3 linked regions of the Magnetospirillum sp. XM-1 genome follow. The protein of the gene in region 3 interacts with the protein of the main gene of each other region in a pairwise test. Links are inferred from orthologs where the notes say so. Each region holds a gene or a part of one and is shown on either strand. Other genes may lie near its edges.

What was found. The genes of interacting proteins can lie anywhere in the genome.
Region 1: the proteins of dnaN (region 3) and dnaE interact in binary tests that used the Escherichia coli proteins (3 or more experiments, as listed by UniProt). The link is inferred for Magnetospirillum sp. XM-1 from one-to-one orthologs.
Region 2: the proteins of dnaN (region 3) and rpe interact in binary tests that used the Escherichia coli proteins (3 or more experiments, as listed by UniProt). The link is inferred for Magnetospirillum sp. XM-1 from one-to-one orthologs.

Annotation. Positions count from the first base shown.
Region 1 is NZ_LN997848.1:3,360,844-3,367,335, reverse strand. The notes cover bases 1-4,037. They hold dnaE (DNA polymerase III subunit alpha), read left to right. Parts: upstream 1-372; coding sequence 373-3,837; downstream 3,838-4,037. Other genes in these bases: XM1_RS15565 (LEA type 2 family protein), read left to right, coding at 3,837-4,037; XM1_RS15575 (HD-GYP domain-containing protein), read left to right, coding at 1-340. In the rest of the region: more of XM1_RS15565, read left to right, coding at 4,038-4,307; XM1_RS15560 (exo-beta-1,3-glucanase), read left to right, coding at 4,363-6,048; XM1_RS15555 (FkbM family methyltransferase), read left to right, coding at 6,049-6,492. UniProt on the Escherichia coli protein: DNA polymerase III is a complex, multichain enzyme responsible for most of the replicative synthesis in bacteria. This DNA polymerase also exhibits 3' to 5' exonuclease activity. The alpha chain is the DNA polymerase catalytic subunit.
Region 2 is NZ_LN997848.1:2,008,123-2,013,521, reverse strand. What follows is about bases 1-2,944. They hold rpe (ribulose-phosphate 3-epimerase), read left to right. Parts: upstream 1-1,123; coding sequence 1,124-1,765; downstream 1,766-2,944. Other genes in these bases: XM1_RS09370 (pyridoxamine 5'-phosphate oxidase family protein), read right to left, coding at 2,318-2,929; XM1_RS09375 (VOC family protein), read right to left, coding at 1,874-2,299; fba (class II fructose-bisphosphate aldolase), read left to right, coding at 1-1,020. Also shown: XM1_RS09365 (PLP-dependent aminotransferase family protein), read left to right, coding at 3,025-4,479; XM1_RS09360 (PstS family phosphate ABC transporter substrate-binding protein), read left to right, coding at 4,595-5,399. UniProt on the Escherichia coli protein: Catalyzes the reversible epimerization of D-ribulose 5-phosphate to D-xylulose 5-phosphate.
Region 3 is NZ_LN997848.1:1,014-8,869, forward strand. The notes cover bases 31-2,976. They hold dnaN (DNA polymerase III subunit beta), read left to right. Parts: upstream 31-917; coding sequence 918-2,036; downstream 2,037-2,976. Other genes in these bases: dnaA (chromosomal replication initiator protein DnaA), read left to right, coding at 31-674; recF (DNA replication/repair protein RecF), read left to right, coding at 2,033-2,976. Also shown: more of dnaA, read left to right, coding at 1-30; more of recF, read left to right, coding at 2,977-3,211; gyrB (DNA topoisomerase (ATP-hydrolyzing) subunit B), read left to right, coding at 3,211-5,661; XM1_RS00025 (glycoside hydrolase family 15 protein), read right to left, coding at 5,887-7,665; otsB (trehalose-phosphatase), read right to left, coding at 7,662-7,856. UniProt on the Escherichia coli protein: Confers DNA tethering and processivity to DNA polymerases and other proteins. Acts as a clamp, forming a ring around DNA (a reaction catalyzed by the clamp-loading complex) which diffuses in an ATP-independent manner freely and bidirectionally along dsDNA.

The DNA.
Region 1 (6,492 bases), 3.4 Mb from region 3 along the record:
CATGGCCCGGCACGCCTTCGACACCAGGGTGATCCTCACCCACGCCTTCGGCCCCGGCGCCATCGCCGATTGGGCGGGGTTCCACCACGAATGCCTGTCAGGCAACGGTTATCCCTTCCATCTGAAGGAGGCCGAGCTGTGCCCGGAGGCCCGCATCGTGGCGGTGGCCGACGTGTTCCAGGCCCTGGCCCAGCACCGTCCCTACCGCGCGCCGCTGATCCCCGACGAGATCGCCGCCCTGATGGACGGCATGGTGTTCGCAGGCAAGCTGGACGCGCAAGTGGTGGCCGTCTGCAAGGAGCATCTGGACGAATGCTGGGCGGCGGCGACAGGCGGGTGACGGGGCGGCCCGACTAGGGTAATCTCGCCGCCATGCCAGCCCATGCCGACTTCGTCCATCTGCGCGTCCACACCGCCTATTCCCTGGCGGAAGGGGCCATCAAGCTCAAGCAGCTGATCAAGCTGTGCGAGAAGATGGCCATGCCCGCCATCGGCATCGCCGATACCGGCAACCTGTTCGGCGCCCTGGAATTCTCGACCTCGTGCTCGGATGCGGGCATCCAGCCCGTGGTCGGCGCCCAGATCGCCATCCGTCGCGAGGATGGTGGCCCGTCCAAGGATGGACGCAAGCCCGAGCCCGACACCCTGGTGCTGCTGTGCCAGAACGAACCCGGCTACCTCAACCTCTTGAAACTGGTGTCCAAGGCCTTCCTGGAGACCGAATCGGGCGAGACGCCCCAGGTTACCCTGCACGATCTCGAGACCCGCTCCGAGGGGCTGATCGTGCTGACCGGCGGTCCCGCCGGGCCGGTGGGCCGCCTGCTGGCCGACGGCCAGGCGGAAAAGGCCGAGATCGTGCTGGTCCGGCTGGCCCGCGCCTTCGCCGGGCGCTGTTACGTGGAACTGCAGCGCCACGGCCTGGAGGTGGAGGACCGCATCGAGCCGGCCCTGGTGGCCATGGCCTACAAGCACGATTTGCCCCTGGTCGCCACCAACGAGCCGTTCTTCGCCGACCGGGGCATGTACGAGGCCCACGACGCCCTGATCTGCATCGCCGAGGGCGCCTACATCTCCCAGGATGAGCGCCGCAGGCTGACGCCCGAGCATTACTTCAAATCGCCGGAAGAGATGCGCGAATTGTTCGCCGACCTGCCCGAGGCATGCGACAACACCCTGGTGATCGCCAAGCGCTGTGCCTTCGGCGTTTCCAAGCGCAAGCCGATCCTGCCTCCCTACCGCATGGACGGCCTGACCGAGGCCGAGGTGCTGCGCAAGGTCACCCTGGAAGGCCTCGATCTGCGGCTGGACAAGCACGTCTTCCAGCCCGGCATGACCGACGACGAGAAGGAGCACGCCGCCAAGCCCTATCGCGAGCGCGTCGAATTCGAGCTGAACGTCATCGAGCAGATGGGCTTTCCCGGCTACTTCCTGATCGTGTCCGACTTCATCCAGTGGTCCAAGGCCCACGACATTCCCGTTGGGCCGGGCCGCGGATCGGGCGCCGGCTCGGCGGTGGCCTGGGCGCTGACCATCACCGACCTGGACCCGCTGCGCTGGGGGCTGCTGTTCGAGCGCTTCCTCAATCCCGAACGGGTCTCCATGCCGGACTTCGACATCGATTTCTGCCAGGACCGCCGCGAAGAGACCATCCGCTACGTCCAGGGCAAGTACGGCTACGCCCAGGTGGCGCAGATCATCACCTTCGGAAAGCTGCAGGCCCGCGCGGTGCTGCGCGACGTGGGCCGCGTGCTGCAGATGCCCTACGGCCAGGTGGACCGCATCTGCAAGCTGGTGCCCAACAATCCCGCCAATCCCATGACGCTGGAACAGGCGCTGGAGAGCGAGCCGCTGCTGAAGGAGCAGAAGGACAGGGACGAGACCGTCTCCCACCTGATCGATCTGGCCATGAAGCTGGAGGGGCTTTACCGCCACGCCTCGACCCATGCCGCCGGCGTGGTGATCGGCGACCGCTCTCTCGACGAGCTGGTGCCGCTCTATCGAGACCCGCGCTCCGACATGCCGGTCACCCAGTTCAACATGAAATGGGTGGAATCGGCCGGTCTGGTGAAGTTCGACTTCCTGGGCCTCAAGACCCTGACCGTGATGGTCACGGCGGTGAAGCACGTCAAGAAGACCAAGGGAATCGATATCGACCTGTCGGCCATCCCATTGGACGACGCCAAATCCTACGAATTGCTGTCGCGGGGCGATGCGGCCGGCGTGTTCCAGCTGGAAAGTTCGGGCATGCGCGACGTGCTGCGCAAGATGGGCCCCAACCGCCTGGAAGACCTGATCGCCGTGGTGGCGCTGTACCGTCCCGGTCCCATGGACCAGATTCCGCGCTACATCGCCTGTAAGCACGGCAAGGAAGAGCCGGACTACATGCATCCGCTCCTCGAGCCCATCCTGAAGGAGACCTTCGGGATCATGGTCTACCAGGAGCAGGTGATGCAGATCGCCCAGGTGCTGTCGGGCTATTCGCTCGGCGGCGCGGATCTGCTGCGCCGTGCCATGGGCAAGAAGATCAAGGAGGAGATGGAGGCCCAGCGCAAGACCTTCGTCGAAGGCGCCACCGCCAGGGGCGTCGACGGGGCCCAGGCCTCCATGATCTTCGACAAGGTGGCCAAGTTCGCCGAATACGGCTTCAACAAGAGCCACGCGGCGGCCTACGCCCTGATCGCCTACCAGACGGCCTGGCTCAAGGCCAACCACCCGGCCGAGTTCATGGCGGCGACCATGACCTACGAAATGAGCAACACCGACAAGCTCAATTCGTTCAGGCAGGAGCTGGACCGTCTCGGCATCAAGCTGCTTCCCCCCGACATCAACGCCTCGCAGCCCACCTTCTCGGTGGAAGTGCTGCCCGACGGCGGCTCGGCGGTGCGCTACGCCCTGGCGGCCTTGAAGAACGTGGGCGAGGCGGCCATGCAGTCCCTGGTGGACGAGCGTGAGAGGGACGGCCGCTTCAAGGATATCGGCGACTTCGCGGCGCGCATGGATTCCAAGGTGCTCAACCGCCGCCAGCTGGAGAACATGGTCAAGGCCGGCGTCTTCGATTCGCTCGACAAGAATCGCGGGCGGCTGTTCAAGAACGCCGACACGCTGTGCCGCTACGCGGCCCAGGCCGCCGAGGACCGCCACTCCAGCCAGATGAGCCTGCTGGGCGGCTCCAACGCGCCGACCTTGAAGCTGGAGAACGGCCCCGACTGGTCGCCGCACGAGAAGCTCAACCAGGAATTCGAGGCGGTGGGCTTCTATCTGTCCGCCCATCCGCTGGACGCCTATTCCAAGAGCATGAAGCGCCTCAACGTGCTGAAGATCGCCGAGCTGCCCCGCCACCTCCAGGCGGGCGGCAAGGGCAGGGTGCGCCTGGCCGGCTCGCTTCTGTCCAAGCAGGAGCGCGTCTCGGCCAAGGGCTCGCGCTACGCCTTTTTGCAGTTCTCCGACGCGTCCGGCATGTTCGAGGTCACGTGCTTTTCGGAAATCCTCGCCACCTCGCGGGACTTGCTCGACGCCGGCGGGCCGTTGCTCATCGACGTGGACGCCAAGCTGGAGGAGGATCAACTGCGCATGACCTGCCAGCGCATCGCCTCGTTGGATCAAGAGGCCGCCAAGGCCGCCGCCGGCATCCGCGTCATCATCTCTGACGACAGCGCCCTGAAGCAGCTTTCCGAGCTGATCAACGGCGAGGCGCGGGGCCGCAACCGTGTCGCCATCGTGGCCCGGGCCGGCAACCGCGAGGTGGAACTGGGCCTTAAATCCACCATCACGCTTTCGCCCAAATTCATGGGCACGCTGCGCAGCATTGCCGGCATCACCGAGGTGGAGGAGATTTGATGGCGTCCAAATGGCTGACGGCTTTGGTGGTGTTCCTGGGGCTTGCCGCCTGCACGCCTTCGGAATTCGCCGAGCCTCCGGAAGTGGTGCTGCTCTCCATGGTGCCGGTGGACGTGTCGCTGATGGAACAGCGCCTGGCCGTGACCCTTCGGGTGCGCAATCCCAACAATGCGCCCATGAGCATTGACGGCATGCGCTTCGCCATCGACATCAACGGCAAGACCTTCGCCAAGGGCACCAGCGACAAGGCGGTCACCGTGCCGCGCCTGGGCGAGACCGAGGTGGCGGGGGTGGCCCATGTCGCCACCACCGATCTGATGCGCCAGATGGTGGGCGTTCCCGACGCCAAGGGCGTGGAGTACCGGCTGTCGGGTTCCTTGTTCCTGGCCCATGGCGGCCGGGCGGCCTTCGATCAGTCGGGCGATTTCGACTTCGCCTCCGCCCTGGGCGGCGCGGGCAAGAGGAATTGACGCCTCCCGTGCCGGGGAATAGACAAAACCATAGCTTCTGCCGTTCGGGATCCCCATGAACCGCTTTTCCGTTCTTTTCGCCGTCTTCGTCCTGGCCGTCCTCAACGCCGCCGGCTGGTGGTGGTTCAACCGGCCGGTGCCGGTGGAGCTGTCGTTCAACGAGCCGTTTCCCTCGGTGTCCTTCGCGCCGTTCCGCCGGGGCCAGGGGCCCATCACCCAGATCTATCCCAGCTCGGACCAGATCGCCGCCGACATGAAGAGCCTGGTGGGCGTGGCCAAGGGGGTGCGCACCTACACCTCGCGGGAAGGCTTGGACGTGGTGCCGGAGCTGGGCCGCAAATACGGCATCGAGGTCACCCACTCGGCCTGGCTGGGCAAGAAGTTCGCCATCAACGATGCCGAGGTGGACGCGCTGATCAAGGCGGCCAACGCCTATCCCGACGTCATCAAGCGGGTCATCGTCGGCAACGAGGTGCTGCTGCGCCAGGATCTGCCGCCCGAGCAGCTGATCGGCTACATCCGCAAGGTCAAGGCGGCGGTGAAGCAGCCGGTGTCCTATGCCGACGTCTGGGCCTTCTGGCTGAAATACCCGGAAGTGGCCAAGGAGGTGGATTTCCTCACCATCCACATCCTGCCCTATTGGGAGGACGAGCCCATCGGCGTGGACGGCGCCGCCAAGCATATCGTCGCCATCTACAAGCGCATGGCCGAGCAGTTCGGCAAGCCCATCCTGATCGGCGAGGCCGGCTGGCCGACCCGGGGCCGTTCGCGCGGACCCGCCGTCGCCGACATGGAGAACGCGGCGCGCTTCGTGCGCACGCTGGCCCTGGTCTCCAAGGAGAACGGCTTCGACTACAACGTGGTCGAGGCCTTCGACCAGCCGTGGAAGGCCTTCCTGGAAGGGACCGTGGGGGCCAAATGGGGCGTGGTGGACGAGAACCGCCGGGTCAAGTACGCCATGTCCGGCCCGGTCGAACCCAGCCCCGACTGGCCGCGCCACGCGGCGGCGGCCGTGCTGATCGGTTCGGCCCTGTCGCTGGCGCTGTTGTGGCGGCGCTGGGACCGCTATGACGTGAAGGGCGGCCTGTTCGTGCTGGTCCTGGCCCAACTGGCCGGGCTGTTCATCACCTGGCAGACCGTCAACGCCCAGGCCATGGCCTATGACCGTCTGGAAGACATCTGGGCCTGGGCCCGCATCGGCCTGCACGCCGCCTTGTCCATCACCCTGGCCTGGGCCGCCGCCCAGCAATTCCGCCGCGAACCGGCCAGGCTGAACTGGCCGTGGGCGGAAAAGATCGTGCCGCTCTATGGCTTCGCCGCCATCGTGGTGGGGGCCACCCTGCTGCTGCATGGCCGTTACCGCGATATTCCGCCCATCGAGTTCCTGGCGCCTTGCATCGGCCTCACCCTTTATGCCATCGGCCGCATGGTGGTCCTGGGCAAGTCGTGGAAAGAGGCCTTCGCCGCCGGGCGGCTGTTCGGGGGCGACGGCTTCGGCATGGCAAGGCGCTTTGCCGTCGGGCTGGCCCTGTCGGCCCTGGCGGCGCCGCTGTCCGAGGCCTGGGCGCTGTCGCGCGGCGACGATTTCATCACCTCTCATCCCCAATGGTCGGACCGCATTCCCCTGCTGGTCCGCGCCCTGTGGGAGAATCAGGAAATGTGCGTCTGGGCCGCCATGGTGGCGGTGATGATCCTGCCGTTCTGGGCTGAATGGCGGTTGCGGTCGGAAAAGGTGAGCTAGATGAGTCAGTCTTCCCTCTCGCTGCCACCCTATCTGGGGGTGGCGCCCACGCGCTACGGCACCATGCTGTTTCCCGCCGGCGACATCTGGGTGGGGCGCTCCATCGCCACCTATGGCGAGTATTCCGAGGGCGAGACCGCCCTGTTCCGCCACTTCGTCACTGCCGGCGATACCGTGGTGGAGGCGGGCGCCAATATCGGCGGCCTGACCCTGCCCCTGGCCGGGCTGGTGGGGGCGAATGGGCGGGTGCTGGCCTTCGAGGCGCAGCGCGCCATTCACGCCATCCTCACCACCAACCTGCTGCTCAACGGCTTTCGGCACGCCCATGCCGAGCGGGTGGCGCTCGGCGCCGAGGCGGGGAGTATCAAGGTTCCCGAACTGGATATCTCGCGGGTCGAGAATTTCGGCGGCCTGTCGTTGGGCGGAGAGGAGGGGGAGGATTGC
Region 2 (5,399 bases), 2.0 Mb from region 3 along the record:
AACGGCTACGGCATTCCCGCCTTCAACGTGAACAACATGGAGCAGGTCAAGGCGATCATGGAGGCGGCCTCCGCCACCGATTCGCCGGTCATCCTCCAGGCCTCGGCCGGTGCCCGCAAATACGCCGGCGAGCCCTTCCTGCGCCACCTGATCCTGGCCGCGATCGAAGCCTATCCGCAGATCCCGGTCTGCATGCACCAGGACCACGGCACCAGCCCGGCGGTCAACGTGCGCGCCATCCAGTCCGGCTTCTCCTCGGTGATGATGGACGGCTCGCTCAAGGAAGACGGCAAGACCCCGTCCGATTGGGACTACAACGTCGCCGTCACCAAGCAGGTGGTCGACATCGCGCATGCCTGCGGCGTCTCGGTCGAGGGTGAGCTGGGCTGCCTGGGCTCGCTGGAAACCGGCACCGCCGGCAAGGAAGACGGCATCGGCGCCGAGGGCAAGCTGGACCATTCCCAGCTGCTGACCGACCCGGACGAGGCCGCCGAATTCGTCAAGGCCACCAAGGTGGACGCGCTGGCCATCGCCATCGGCACCAGCCACGGCGCCTACAAGTTCACCCGTCCGCCGACGGGCGAGGTGCTGGCCATCAAGCGCATCAAGGAAATCCACGCCCGCATCCCCAACACCCATCTGGTGATGCACGGCTCCTCCTCGGTGCCGCAGGACCTCCTGAAGATCGTCAACGATTACGGCGGCGCGCTCGGCGAGACCTACGGCGTGCCGGTCGAGGAAATCGTCGAGGGCATCAAGCACGGTGTGCGCAAGATCAACATCGACACCGATCTGCGTCTGGCCGTCACCGGCTGCATCCGCAAGTACTTCCACGACAACCCCAAGAAGTTCGATCCCCGCGACTACCTGAAGCCCTCCATCGCCGCCATGGTCGAGGTCTGCAAGAGCCGCTACCAGGCCTTCGGCACCGCCGGCCAGGCATCGAAGATCAAGGTGATCGGCCTGGAAGACATGAGCGCGCTGTACGCCAAGGGCGCCCTGGCTCCCAAGGTGAACTGAGCAATCTCTATCATGTCGTCACCCCCGGGCTTGACCCGGGGGTCCCCCATGGATGCCCGGATCAAGTCCGGGCATGACGATTTTTAAGGACTGGACCAAGCCCATGACCGTCAAGATCGCGCCCTCCATCCTCTCCGCCGACTTCGCCCGCCTGGGCGAAGAGGTCAAGGCCATCGACGAGGCCGGTTGCGACTGGGTGCATATCGACGTCATGGACGGCCATTTCGTGCCGAACCTCACCTTCGGCCCGGCCATCATCAAGGCCATCCGGCCCTATACCACCAAGGTCTTCGACGTCCACCTGATGATCGACCCGGCCCAGCCCTATATCGAGGACTACGCCAAGGCCGGGGCCGACATCATCGTGGTCCACGCCGAGGCCGACAAGCACCTGGACCGCTCGCTGCAGCTGATCCGCAGCCTCGGCAAGAAGGCCGGCGTGTCGCTCAACCCGTCCACGCCCGAGAACGTCATCGAATACGTCATGGACAAGCTGGACCTCGTCCTGGTGATGAGCGTCAATCCCGGCTTCGGCGGCCAGAGCTTCATCGAGGCCCAGTTGGAGAAGATCGCCCGCATCAAGAAGATGATCGGCGCGCGCCCCATCGACCTGGAAGTGGACGGCGGCGTCACCGCCGACAACGCCCACCGCGTGGTGGCCGCCGGCGCCAACGTCCTGGTGGCCGGCTCGGCGGTGTTCAAGACCAAGGATTACGCCGCCAACATCGCGGCGCTGCGCCGCTGAAATCCATCGGCATCAGGTCGAGGCACGTTTTCTTTTCGTCACCCCCGGACTTGATCCGGGGGTCCATGGATGGCCGGGTCAAGCCCGGCCATGACGGGATGGGAGACCTCAATCCGGCAACGTTAGGCTTCCATCCTCGGCCAAAGCGAATCCCGGATTCCACGCCACCTCCCAGGCGAAGCCGTCGGGATCGGCGAAATAGCCGGAATAGCCGCCCCAGAACGCCTCCTCGGCGGGTTTGAGCAGGGTTGCCCCCGCCGCCACCGCCTCGGCCAGCACCCGATCCACCTCGTCCCGGCTTCGCGTGTTGTAGGCCAGGGCGAAACCGGGAAAGCCGCCGCCCTCGGCCGGCAGGCGGGCATCGGCGGCCAGTTCGGCGCGGGGATAGAGCGACAGCGCCATGCCGCCCATCTGGAAGAAGGCCACACCTTGGGCCGCCGCCACCTTGCGACGCCAGCCCAGCCTCTCGTAGAAGGCCCGCGCCCGCTCCAGATCGGCGACGCCCAGGGTGATCAGGCTGATGCGTGGTTCCATGGGCAAGTCTCCTTCGGCTCAAGATGCGCCCGAACCGGTTCCATCGGCAATGGGCTCGCCCTTCACCACCGTCACCGGCACCACCCCCGCCCAGACCGGCCAGGACATGTCCTCCTCGTCGTCCACCGGCGGGCCGGAGCGCACCTTGGCCGAGCCTTCGGCAATGGCCAGGGCCAGCAGGCGGGTCGCCGCCAGTTCCTTTTGCGTCGGCGGCCGGACCTGGGAATAGCGCCCCGGAATCAGCTTCTCGATCAGGGCGACGAAGGCCGCCTCCTTCTCCGCCGGGTCGGTGATCTCCTCGGCCTGGCCGAACAGCACGACCGACCGGTAATTCATGGAATGGTGAAAGGCCGAGCGGGCCAGGACCAGCCCGTCCACCAGGGTGGCGGTGACGCACAATTCGGCGCCCGCCGCCATGGCCTTGCCCAGCCGCGAGCCCTGGCCGCCGTGGAACAGCACCCGATCGCCCATGCGCCAGTGGGTGGTCGGTATACTGACCGGTCGGCCTTCATCGACGAAGGAGACGGTGCAGGAAAGCGCCTCGTCCAGAATGGCGGCGATCAGGCGGGGATCGTAACTGCCCCGCTGGGGCCGCTGGCGGAAGGTGGTGCGCTCGGTGGAGGCAAGCATGGCGGGTTCTCCTTTCCCGTCCACATTGCGCCACAGGTGGTTCCATTAAAAGGTCCAGTTCTTTTATAGTGATAGAGCCACTTTCCGAGGCCACCATGTCCCTCACCCTCGCCTTGCCCGCCGACGACGGCGGCCAGCCCCTGCACCGCCGCCTGTATCTCGCCCTGCGCGAGGCCGTCCTGGACGGACGGCTGGGCGAAGGCGCCGCCCTGCCCTCGTCGCGCTCGCTGGCGGCGCAATTGGGCGTGGCGCGCAACACCGTGCTGGCCGCCTACGACCAGTTGGCGGCCGAGGGCTTCACCGAGGCGCGCCAAGGTTCGGCCACCCGCGTCGCCGCCCGCCAGCCCCTGCTGGGCCGCGCCGATTCCGGCCCGTCCATTCCGCCGCCGCCGCCCGAAACCAAGGTCGCCGCCTGGAGCGCCACCCCGCCCATGCTGATGGTGCGCGATCCGACGCGGCCCTTCGCCCCCGGCGTGCCCGATCTGGCCGCCTTTCCCCATGCCGAGTGGCGGCGCGTGCTGGGGCGGCTGTGGCGGCGGCCGCCGGTGGAGCTGATGTGCGGCATCGATCCCCTGGGCCACCCGCCGCTGCGCCGGGCAATCGCCGAGCATGTGGGGCGGACGCGGGCGGTGCGCTGCGACGCCGACCGGATCATGGTGGTGGGCGGCTCGCAGCAGGCGCTGGATCTGGTGGCCCGCGTGCTGGTGGAGCCGGGAGAACCGGTGCTGGTGGAAGACCCCTGCTATGGCGGATTGTCGGGCGTGCTGCGCGCCGCCGGCGCCAAGGCCTTAGCGGTGCCGGTGGACGAATCCGGCTTCGACCCCGATCTGGCCGAGCGCCTTTGTCCCCAGGCCCGGCTGGCCTGCGTCACGCCGTCCCACCAGTTTCCCACCGGGGCGACCATGCCGCTGGCGCGGCGCCTGGCCCTGATCGACTGGGCGGCGCGCAAGGGCGGCTGGATCATCGAGGACGATTACGACAGCGACTTTCACCACGGGGGGCAGCAGGCCGCCTCGCTGCAGGGGCTCGACCGATGGGGGCGCACGCTCTATCTCGGCACCTTCTCCAAGAGCATGTTTCCCGGCCTGCGCCTGGGCTGGCTGGTGGTGCCGCACGCGCTGCTGCCCGCCTTCGTGGCGGCGCGGCGCGTTGCCGACATGGCCCCGGCCGGGCTGACCCAGGCGGCCATGGCGGCCTTCATGATCGAGGGGCATTTCGGCGCCCATCTGCGGCGCATGCGCGGCCTCTATGGCCGGCGGCGCACCCAGTTGCTGGACGCGGCGGCCCGCATCCTGGGCCCCAGCCTGCCGGTCGCCGCCGGCGAGGCCGGGCTGCACGCCATCCTCCGCCTGCCCGAGGGATGCGACGAGAACGCCGCCGCCCGCGCCGCCCAGGCCCACGGCCTGGCCCCCGCCCCCTTAGGCTTTCACCGTGTCACAAAAGGCCCGCCGGGACTGATCCTGGGCTATGGAAACCTGGCCGGATGGAGCATCGAGGACGCCCTCGAACGCCTGCTTACAGCCATCAAGCCATTGATTTCAGACGATTAATACTCCTGTCACAAAACCTTCACGCGCGTGTCCCGGGACTGTAACACAGCGCCGATAGGATGCCGGCCGTGGGAGCCTGCTCTCCCACTCCCGTTGCACTCCCGTTGGAGGTTCCATGTCCACCAAGACCCTGGCCGTCGCCGCTGTCGCCCTGGCTGCCGTCGCCACCGCCGGCGCCGCCCATGCCCGCGATCAGATCCGCATCGTCGGCTCGTCCACCGTCTACCCCTTCGCCACCTCGGTCGCCGAGGCCTTCGGCAAGGGCGGCAAGTTCAAGACCCCGGTGGTCGAGAGCACCGGCACCGGCGGCGGTCTGCGCCTGTTCTGCTCGGGCGTCGGCGAGACCTTCCCCGACATCACCAACGCGTCGCGCCGCATCGAGCCATCGGAAGTGGAGTTCTGCACCAAGAATGGCGTCACCGGCATCACCGAGGTGGTGATCGGCTATGACGGCATCGTGTTCATGAACTCCAAGTCCGGCCCCGACTTCGCGCTCACCCGCGAGCAGATGTACAAGGCCACCGCCAAGGACGTCCCGGTGGGCGGCAAGCTGGTGCCCAACCCCTACAAGACCTGGAGCGACGTCGATCCGTCGCTGCCCAAGGAGCCGATCCTGGTCTACGGCCCGGCCCCCAACCACGGCACCCGCGACGCCTATGTGGAGCTGGTGCTCGACCCCGCCTGCGAAAAGCAGCCCGAGATCAAGGCGCTGGAAAAGGCCGCCAAGAAGAAGGCCTGCCAGACCGTGCGCGAGGATGGCGCCTGGATCGAGGTGTCCGAGAACTACACCGTCATCCAGCAGAAGATCACGTCCAACCCGGGCGCCCTGGGGGTGATCACCTTCAGCTACCTCGACCAGAACCGCGACAAGGTCAAGGCCGCCCCGGTGGACGGCGTGGTCGCCACCTACGACAACATCG
Region 3 (7,856 bases):
ACGCCACCCAGGAGGAGTTCTTCCACACCTTCAACGCCCTGGTGGACCAGGGCAGCCAGATCGTCATCTCGGCCGACAAGTCGCCGTCGGACCTGGAAGGCATCGAGGAGCGCCTGCGCTCGCGCATGGCCTGCGGCCTGGTGGCCGACATCCACGCCACCACCTACGAGCTGCGCCTCGGCATCCTGCAGTCCAAGGCCGAGCAGATGGGCGTCATCGTGCCCCAGAAGGTCATGGAATTCCTGGCCCACAAGATCATCTCCAACGTCCGCGAGCTGGAGGGCGCGCTGAACCGCGTGGTCGCCCATTCCCAGCTGGTGGGCCGCACCATCACGCTCGAGACCACCCAGGAAGTGCTGCACGACCTGCTGCGCGCCTCGGACCGCCGGATCACCATCGAGGAGATCCAGAAGAAGGTCGCCGAGCACTTCACCATCAAGCTGGCGGAAATGTCCTCGGCCCGGCGCTCGCGCCAGGTGGCTCGTCCCCGCCAGATCGCCATGTACCTGGCCAAGCAGCTGACCTCGCGCTCGCTCCCCGAGATCGGCCGCAAGTTCGGCGGCCGCGACCACACCACCGTCATGCACGCGGTGAAAAAGGTCGAGGAGCTGAAGGAAGTGGACCAGAACTTCGCCGAGGACGTGGAACTGCTGCGCCGCATGCTGCAGGGATAGGGAACCCTCCAGGCGGCACGCCAGGGCGGGCAGGATGCCCGCGCCCCAAACACGTCGCATTTTCCCCTGGAGCGCGGCCGTCTCGGCCGCATTTGCCGTGGCCGCTCCCACCGCCATGCAACAAGCGTCCCAGCCCCTCTCCCCGCCCCCGAAATCGCTTTTGGACTCCGGCGCCTGTGATATACTGCCCAACCCTGCCTGAAGGGGGGCAGTAACGAATCATATGGGTATCAGCAGAACGCCATGAAACTGACCATCGAGCGCGCCGCGCTGTTGAAGTCGCTGGCCCACGTCCAGAGCGTCGTCGAACGCCGGACCACCATTCCGATCCTGTCCAACGTCAAGCTCGAGGGCCGTTCAGGCCTTCTGTCGCTGAACGCCACCGACATGGATCTCGACATCATCGAATCGGTGCCCGCCGACGTGGTCCGCCCCGGCGCCACCACCGCCCCGGCCCACACCTTCTACGAGATCGTGCGCAAGCTGCCCGACGGCAGCCAGGTGGAGATCGAGCATGATTCCGAAAGCGGCCAGCTGACGCTGCGCTCGGGGCGCTCCAAGTTCTCGCTGGCCTGCCTGCCGGTCGAGGATTTCCCGGTCCTGTCGGGCGGCGACCTGCCGTTCAGCTTCTCGCTCTCGGCGGCCGAGCTGAAGACCCTGATCGACCGCACCCGCTTCGCCATCTCGACGGAAGAGACCCGCTACTACCTGAACGGCATCTACCTGCATGCCGCCAAGGCGGACGGCGTGGACGTGCTGCGCGCCGTGGCCACCGACGGCCATCGTCTGGCCCGGGTGGAGATCACCCTGCCCGACGGCGCCGCCGGCATGCCCGGCATCATCGTGCCCCGAAAGACCGTGGCCGAGATCCGCAAGCTGATCGACGAGACCGACGGCGAGATCACCGTGTCGCTGTCCGAGACCAAGCTGAAGTTCGCCTTCGGCGACGCCGTGCTGACGTCGAAGCTGATCGACGGCACCTTCCCCGATTACGAACGGGTGATCCCCGCCGACAACGACAAGGTGCTGGTGGTCGACTGCAAGAGCTTCGCCCAGGCCGTCGACCGCGTTTCGGCCATCTCCACCGAGAAGAGCCGGGCCATCAAGCTGGCGCTCGAAAAGGGCAGCGCCACCCTGTCCGCCTCCAGCGCCGAAAACGGCAGCGCCGTGGAAGAGATCGAGGCCGACTACACCTCGACGCCGCTCGAGATCGGCTTCAACTCGCGCTACCTGATGGATATCCTGGCCCAGGTGGAGGGCGACACCGCCCGCTTCGCCATGGCCGACGCCGCCTCGCCCACCGTGGTGCGCGAGATGACCGATGGCGGCGCTGTCTACGTGCTGATGCCCATGCGGGTGTGATCGGCGTTCCGGTGCCCCATACGGAAACCGAGCGGCCGGCGATCCGCCGCCTGTCGCTCGCGGATTTCCGCTGTTATCGGACGCTACGCCTCGAGACGGACAACCGTCCGGTGGTACTGACGGGGCCCAACGGCGCCGGCAAGACCAACATCCTCGAGGCTTTGTCCTTCCTGGTTCCGGGCCGCGGCCTGCGCCGCGCCGGGGCGGCGGACATCACCCGCCACGGATTGCCGGCCGGATCGCCTTGGGCGGTGGCGGCAAGCCTGGACGGGCCGGCGGGACGGGTGGAGATCGGAACGGGCCGCGAGGCCGGACACGAACGCCGCTCGGTGCGCATCGACGGCAAGCCGGCCAAGCCCGGCGATCTGGCCGGACTGGTTTCGGCGCTGTGGCTGACCCCGGCCATGGACCGCCTGTTCATCGAGGGGGCGAGCGGACGGCGGCGTTTCCTTGACCGCCTGGTGTTCGGGCTGGTCGCCGGCCATGGGGCCGAATCGGGGGCCTACGAGCACGCCATGCGCGAACGCACCCGCCTGATGCGGGCCGCCCGCGACGGCGGGCCGAGGACGGACCCGGCCTGGATCGCGGCGCTGGAAGAGGGCATGGCCCGCCATGGCGCCAGGATCGCCCAGGCCCGGGTCGAGACCATCGCCCGCCTGGACGCGGCCTGCCGCGCCGGATTGGGGCCGTTTCCCGCCGCCGGGCTGAGGGTGGAGGGCGAGATCGAGGGCTGGCTGGCCTCAGGCGCCTCTCCCGACGAGGCCGAGGACAGGTTCAAAAGCGCGCTGCGATTCGCGCGCGCGCGCGACGAGGCGGCCGGGGCCGCCACCATGGGTCCGCACCGTTCGGACCTCTTGGTGCGCCACGTGCCCAAGGATTTGCCGGCGGGGCAATGCTCCACCGGCGAGCAGAAGGCGGTTCTGGTGTCCATCGTGCTGGCCCAGGGCCGGGTCCAGGACCAGACGGGCGGGCGGGCGCCGCTGCTGCTGCTGGACGAGGTGGCGGCCCATCTGGACGAGGTCCGGCGCGCCGCCCTGTACGACGAGCTTTGCGCACTGAAGGCGCAGAGCTGGATGACCGGAACCGACGCGCTGCTGTTCGCCGGTTTCGGAGAAAGGGCCCAGTTTTTCCGGGTGACCGACGCCACGGTCGCCCCAGACAAGGTAATGACGTGATGAGCACCGAACCCATGACCCCCAACGATCCCCACGCCAGCGCGAACGGAGCCGAGGAATACGGCGCCGGATCGATCCAGGTGCTGCGCGGTCTGGAAGCGGTGCGCAAGCGTCCCGGCATGTATATCGGCGACACCGACGACGGGTCGGGCCTGCACCGCATGATCTACGAGGCGGTGGACAACGCCGTCGACGAGATCATGAACGGCTTCGGCGACCGCTGCGACGTGGTGCTGAACGCCGACGGCTCGGTGCTGGTCACCGACAACGGCCGCGGCATCCCGGTGGACATCCACCCCGAGGAAGGCATCTCGGCCGCCGAGGTGGCGCTGACCAAGCTGCACGCCGGCGGTAAGTTCGAGCAGAACTCCAACCGCATCTCGTCGGGTCTGCACGGCGTCGGCATCTCGGTGGTCAACGCGCTGTCGGAATGGCTGGAACTGCGCATCTGGCGCCACGGCAAGGAGCACTTCATGCGCTTCCGCCACGGCGAGCCCGAGGCGCCGCTGGCCGTGGTGGGCGAGTGCGGCGACCGCACCGGCACCCAGGTGGTCTTCCTGCCCTCCAAGGGCACCTTCTCCCACACCGATTTCGATTTCGACACGGTGGAGCACCGGCTGCGCGAACTGGCCTTCCTCAACTCGCGCGCCACCCTGATGCTGAAGGACGAGCGCCACGCCGAGACGGCCGAGGTCCTGCTGCACTACGAAGGCGGCGTCCAGGCCTTCGTCCAGTGGCTGGACCGCTCCAAGGAGGCGCTGCACGCCCCCATCCTGGTGGCCGCCGAGAAGGACGTGGTGCGCCTGGAACTGTCCATGGAATGGACCGACAGCTACCACGAGACCTGTCTGTGCTTCACCAACAACGTGCCGCAGAAGGACGGCGGCACCCATCTGGCCGGTTTCCGCGCCGCGCTGACGCGCACCATCAACGCCTATGCCAACGAATCGGGCATCGCCAAGAAGGAAAAGGTCAACCTGGCCGGCGACGACATGCGCGAGGGCCTGACCTGCGTGCTGTCGGTCAAGATGCCCGACCCCAAGTTCTCGTCCCAGGCCAAGGAGAAGCTGGTCTCCTCCGAAGTCCGCCCGCTGGTCGAGAACCTGGTGGGCGAGAAGCTGGCCGAGTGGTTCGAGGAGCACCCGGCCGAAGCCCGCAAGGTGGTCACCAAGGTGGTCGAGGCCGCCGCCGCCCGCGAGGCGGCCAGGAAGGCCCGCGAACTGACGCGCCGCAAGGGCGTGCTCGACATCGCCACCCTGCCGGGCAAGCTGGCCGATTGCCAGGAACGCGACCCGGCGCTGTCCGAACTGTTCATCGTCGAGGGTGACTCGGCCGGCGGCTCCGCCAAGCAGGGGCGCAACCGCGCCAACCAGGCCATCCTGCCCCTGAAGGGCAAGATCCTCAACGTGGAGCGGGCCCGCTTCGACAAGATGCTGTCCTCGGCCGAGATCGGCACCCTGATCGCCGCCATGGGCACCGGCATCGGCCGCGAGGATTTCAACGTCGACAAGGCGCGCTACCACAAGATCATCATCATGACCGACGCGGACGTGGACGGTTCCCACATCCGCACCCTGCTGCTGACCTTCTTCTATCGCCAGATGCCCGAGCTGATCGAGCGCGGCTACCTCTACATCGCCCAGCCGCCGCTGTATCGCGCCAAGCGCGGCCAGTCCGAGGTCTATCTCAAGGACGATAGGGCGCTGGAGGAATACCTGATCGACGGCGGCCTGTCCGACGCCGTGCTGAATCTGGCCGACGGCACACAAGTGGCCGCCGCCGACCTGCGCGCCCTGGTCGAGCAGTCCCGCGCCGTGCGGAACCTGCTCAACCCGCTGGCCCGGCGCCTGCCGCTGAAATTGGTGGAACAGGCGGCCATCGCCGACGCCCTGGATTCCGCCCTGCTCACCGACGCCACCCGTGGCCCGGTCGTGGCCGAGGCCCTGGCCAACCGCCTGGACGCCCTGGAATCCGACCTGGAGCGCGGCTGGGCCGGCACCTGGGTGGAGGGCGACGGCTACACCTTCGCCCGCACGCTGCGCGGCGTCACCGAGACCCACCACCTGGATTCGGCGGTGATCCGCTCGGCCGAGGCGCGCCGCCTGCACGACCTGGCGCCCCGCCTGCGCGAGACCTTCGAGCGCGCCGCCTCCCTGATGGTCAAGGAGCGGGAAGTCGTGCTGGCCGGCCCCGTCGCCCTGGTCGCCGCCGTGATGGACACCGGCCGCAAGGGCATCGCCATCCAGCGCTACAAGGGCCTGGGCGAGATGAACCCGGAACAGCTGTGGGAAACCACCCTGGACCCCCAGGTGCGCTCGCTCCTCCAGGTCAAGGTGGCCCAGGCCGACGACGCCGAACAGGTGTTCTCCACCCTGATGGGCGACGTGGTCGAACCGCGCCGCGACTTCATCCAGACCAACGCGCTGAAGGTCTCGAACCTGGACGTGTAGGGTGTTTGTCGGGTGACGCATAACCCGCAAACGCGGCCCATAACGCGCTAATTCTTGACGCGTAATGTGCAAAGGCCGCCCCGAATGGGGCGGCCTTTGGCGTTCCTTGGAATCCACATTGCCGGGGAGAGAGCTATCCTTGCCTGCTCTTGCGGCTCGTGGCCTGTTTCACCGATCGTTTCCGCTCAGAGGTTGGGCACAGCCTCCCCGGCATTCCCCGGCATGTCAGAACGCTTCCTCCCAACTCCGGGACAGCCGCATGGCGCAATTGATCAGGCCGACCATGGAATAGGTCTGGGGGAAATTGCCCCACAATTCGCCGCTGCGCGGATCGATGTCCTCGGACAGGAGGCCTAGGAGATTGCGCCGGGCCAGCACGGTCTCGAACAGGGTCCGGGCCTCGTCCAGGCGCCCCTGCGCCGCCAGGGCGTCGATGTACCAGAAGACGCAGATGACGAAGGCGGTGGCAGGCCGGCCGAAATCGTCCTCGGCCACGTAGCGGTAGAGGAAATCGCCGACCCGCAGACTGGCCGCCACCGCGTTCACCGTGGCGGCGAAGCGGGGATCGTCGGCGGCCAGGAAGTCCACCTCGTGCAGCAGCAGCAAGGTGGCGTCCAGCTCGTTTCCGCCGAAGGTGGAGACGAAGGTCCCCATCTCCTCGTTCCACGCCCGGGCCGAGATGATGGAATGCAGGCGGTCGGCCTCCTTGCGCCAATAGACGGCCCGGTCGGACTGGCCGATATGGCGGGCGATCTTCGCCAGCCGGTCGCAGGCCGCCCAGCACATCACCGACGAGAAGGTATGGACCGAGGCGATGGTGCGCAGTTCCCACGGGCCGGCGTCGGGCTTGTCGAAGACGGCGACGGCGCGCCCGCCCAGGCGTTCCAGCTGCTCGAACATGGCCGTGTTGCCGGGATGGGACAGGCGCTGGTCGAAGAAGGCGTGGGTCGAGGCCAACACCACGCTACCGTAGACGTCGTTCTGAATCTGGACATGGGCCTGGTTGCCCACCCGCACCGGGCCGAAACCGCGATAGCCCGTCAGATGAGGAATGGCGAACTCGTCGATGGAGGTGTCGCGGGTGATGCCGTAGACCGGGCGCAGCTCGCCTTCGTCCGCCTCCTCGACGATGTCGTTGATGAAGCGCAGATAGTCTTCCATGGTCCGCGTCACCCCCAGGCGGTTCAGCGCGTGGATGACGAAATAGGCGTCGCGCAGCCAGCAGAAGCGGTAATCCCAGTTGCGCTGGGTGGCGGGCGCCTCGGGAATCGAGGTGGTCAGGGCGGCGACGATGGCCCCGGTCTCCTCGAAATTGCACAGCTTGAGGGTGATGGCGGCGCGGATCACCGCGTCCTGCCATTCAAAGGGAATCGACAGCGAGCGCACCCAACTGCGCCAATGCTCCAGCGTGCGCTCGAACAGGTCGCGCGCCGTGGTCTCCACTCCGGCCTGCAGGCTCTCGTCGCTGCCCAGCAGCAGGTCGATGGGGCGGTCAAGGACGAAGGGCCGTTCCTCGGTGATGTAGGAGACCGGGGCATTGGTGGTCAGCCGCAGCGTCAGGGCGGGAGAGACGTAGCGCAGATGGTTGCTGCCCCGGGTGACCTGCGGCTTCAGTCCGCCATTCTCGAAGCCCGGCCGCAGCCGGATCAGGATGCGGGGCCGCCCCTGCACCGGCCGGATGCGCCGCACGATCATCGGCGGCCGGAAGATCCGTTCATAGAGGGCGAAGCGCGGCGCGAAGTCGATCACTTCGGCCACTCCGCCGTGATGGTCGTAGAGCATGGTGCGCAGGATGGCCGAATTGGGCAGGTAGGCCTGTTCGGAATGCAGCTGGTCCACCAGCCCGACCGAGAACAATCCGTCGGCCGTGCCGTCATTAAGCAGGGCGTTGAACACGGCATCCCCGTCGATCCTGGGAAAGCACCCCCAGACGATGGTGGCCTGAGGGTCGACCAGGGCGGCGATGTTGCAGTTTCCGATGACGCCGAGATCAAGGGTGCTCATGGCCGTTCTCCCGCCAATGCGATGTTCAGTTCCACCAACCACCGGCGCATGGTCTCGGGGTCGGCAATACGGAAGCGGGCGCGGGTCGCGCCGCCGCCCACGTGGATGGACAGGCCGCCCATGCCGTTGACGGCGGCGAATCCGCTTTCGTCGGTGACGTCGTCGCCGGCGAAGACCGGACGGCGGCCGGC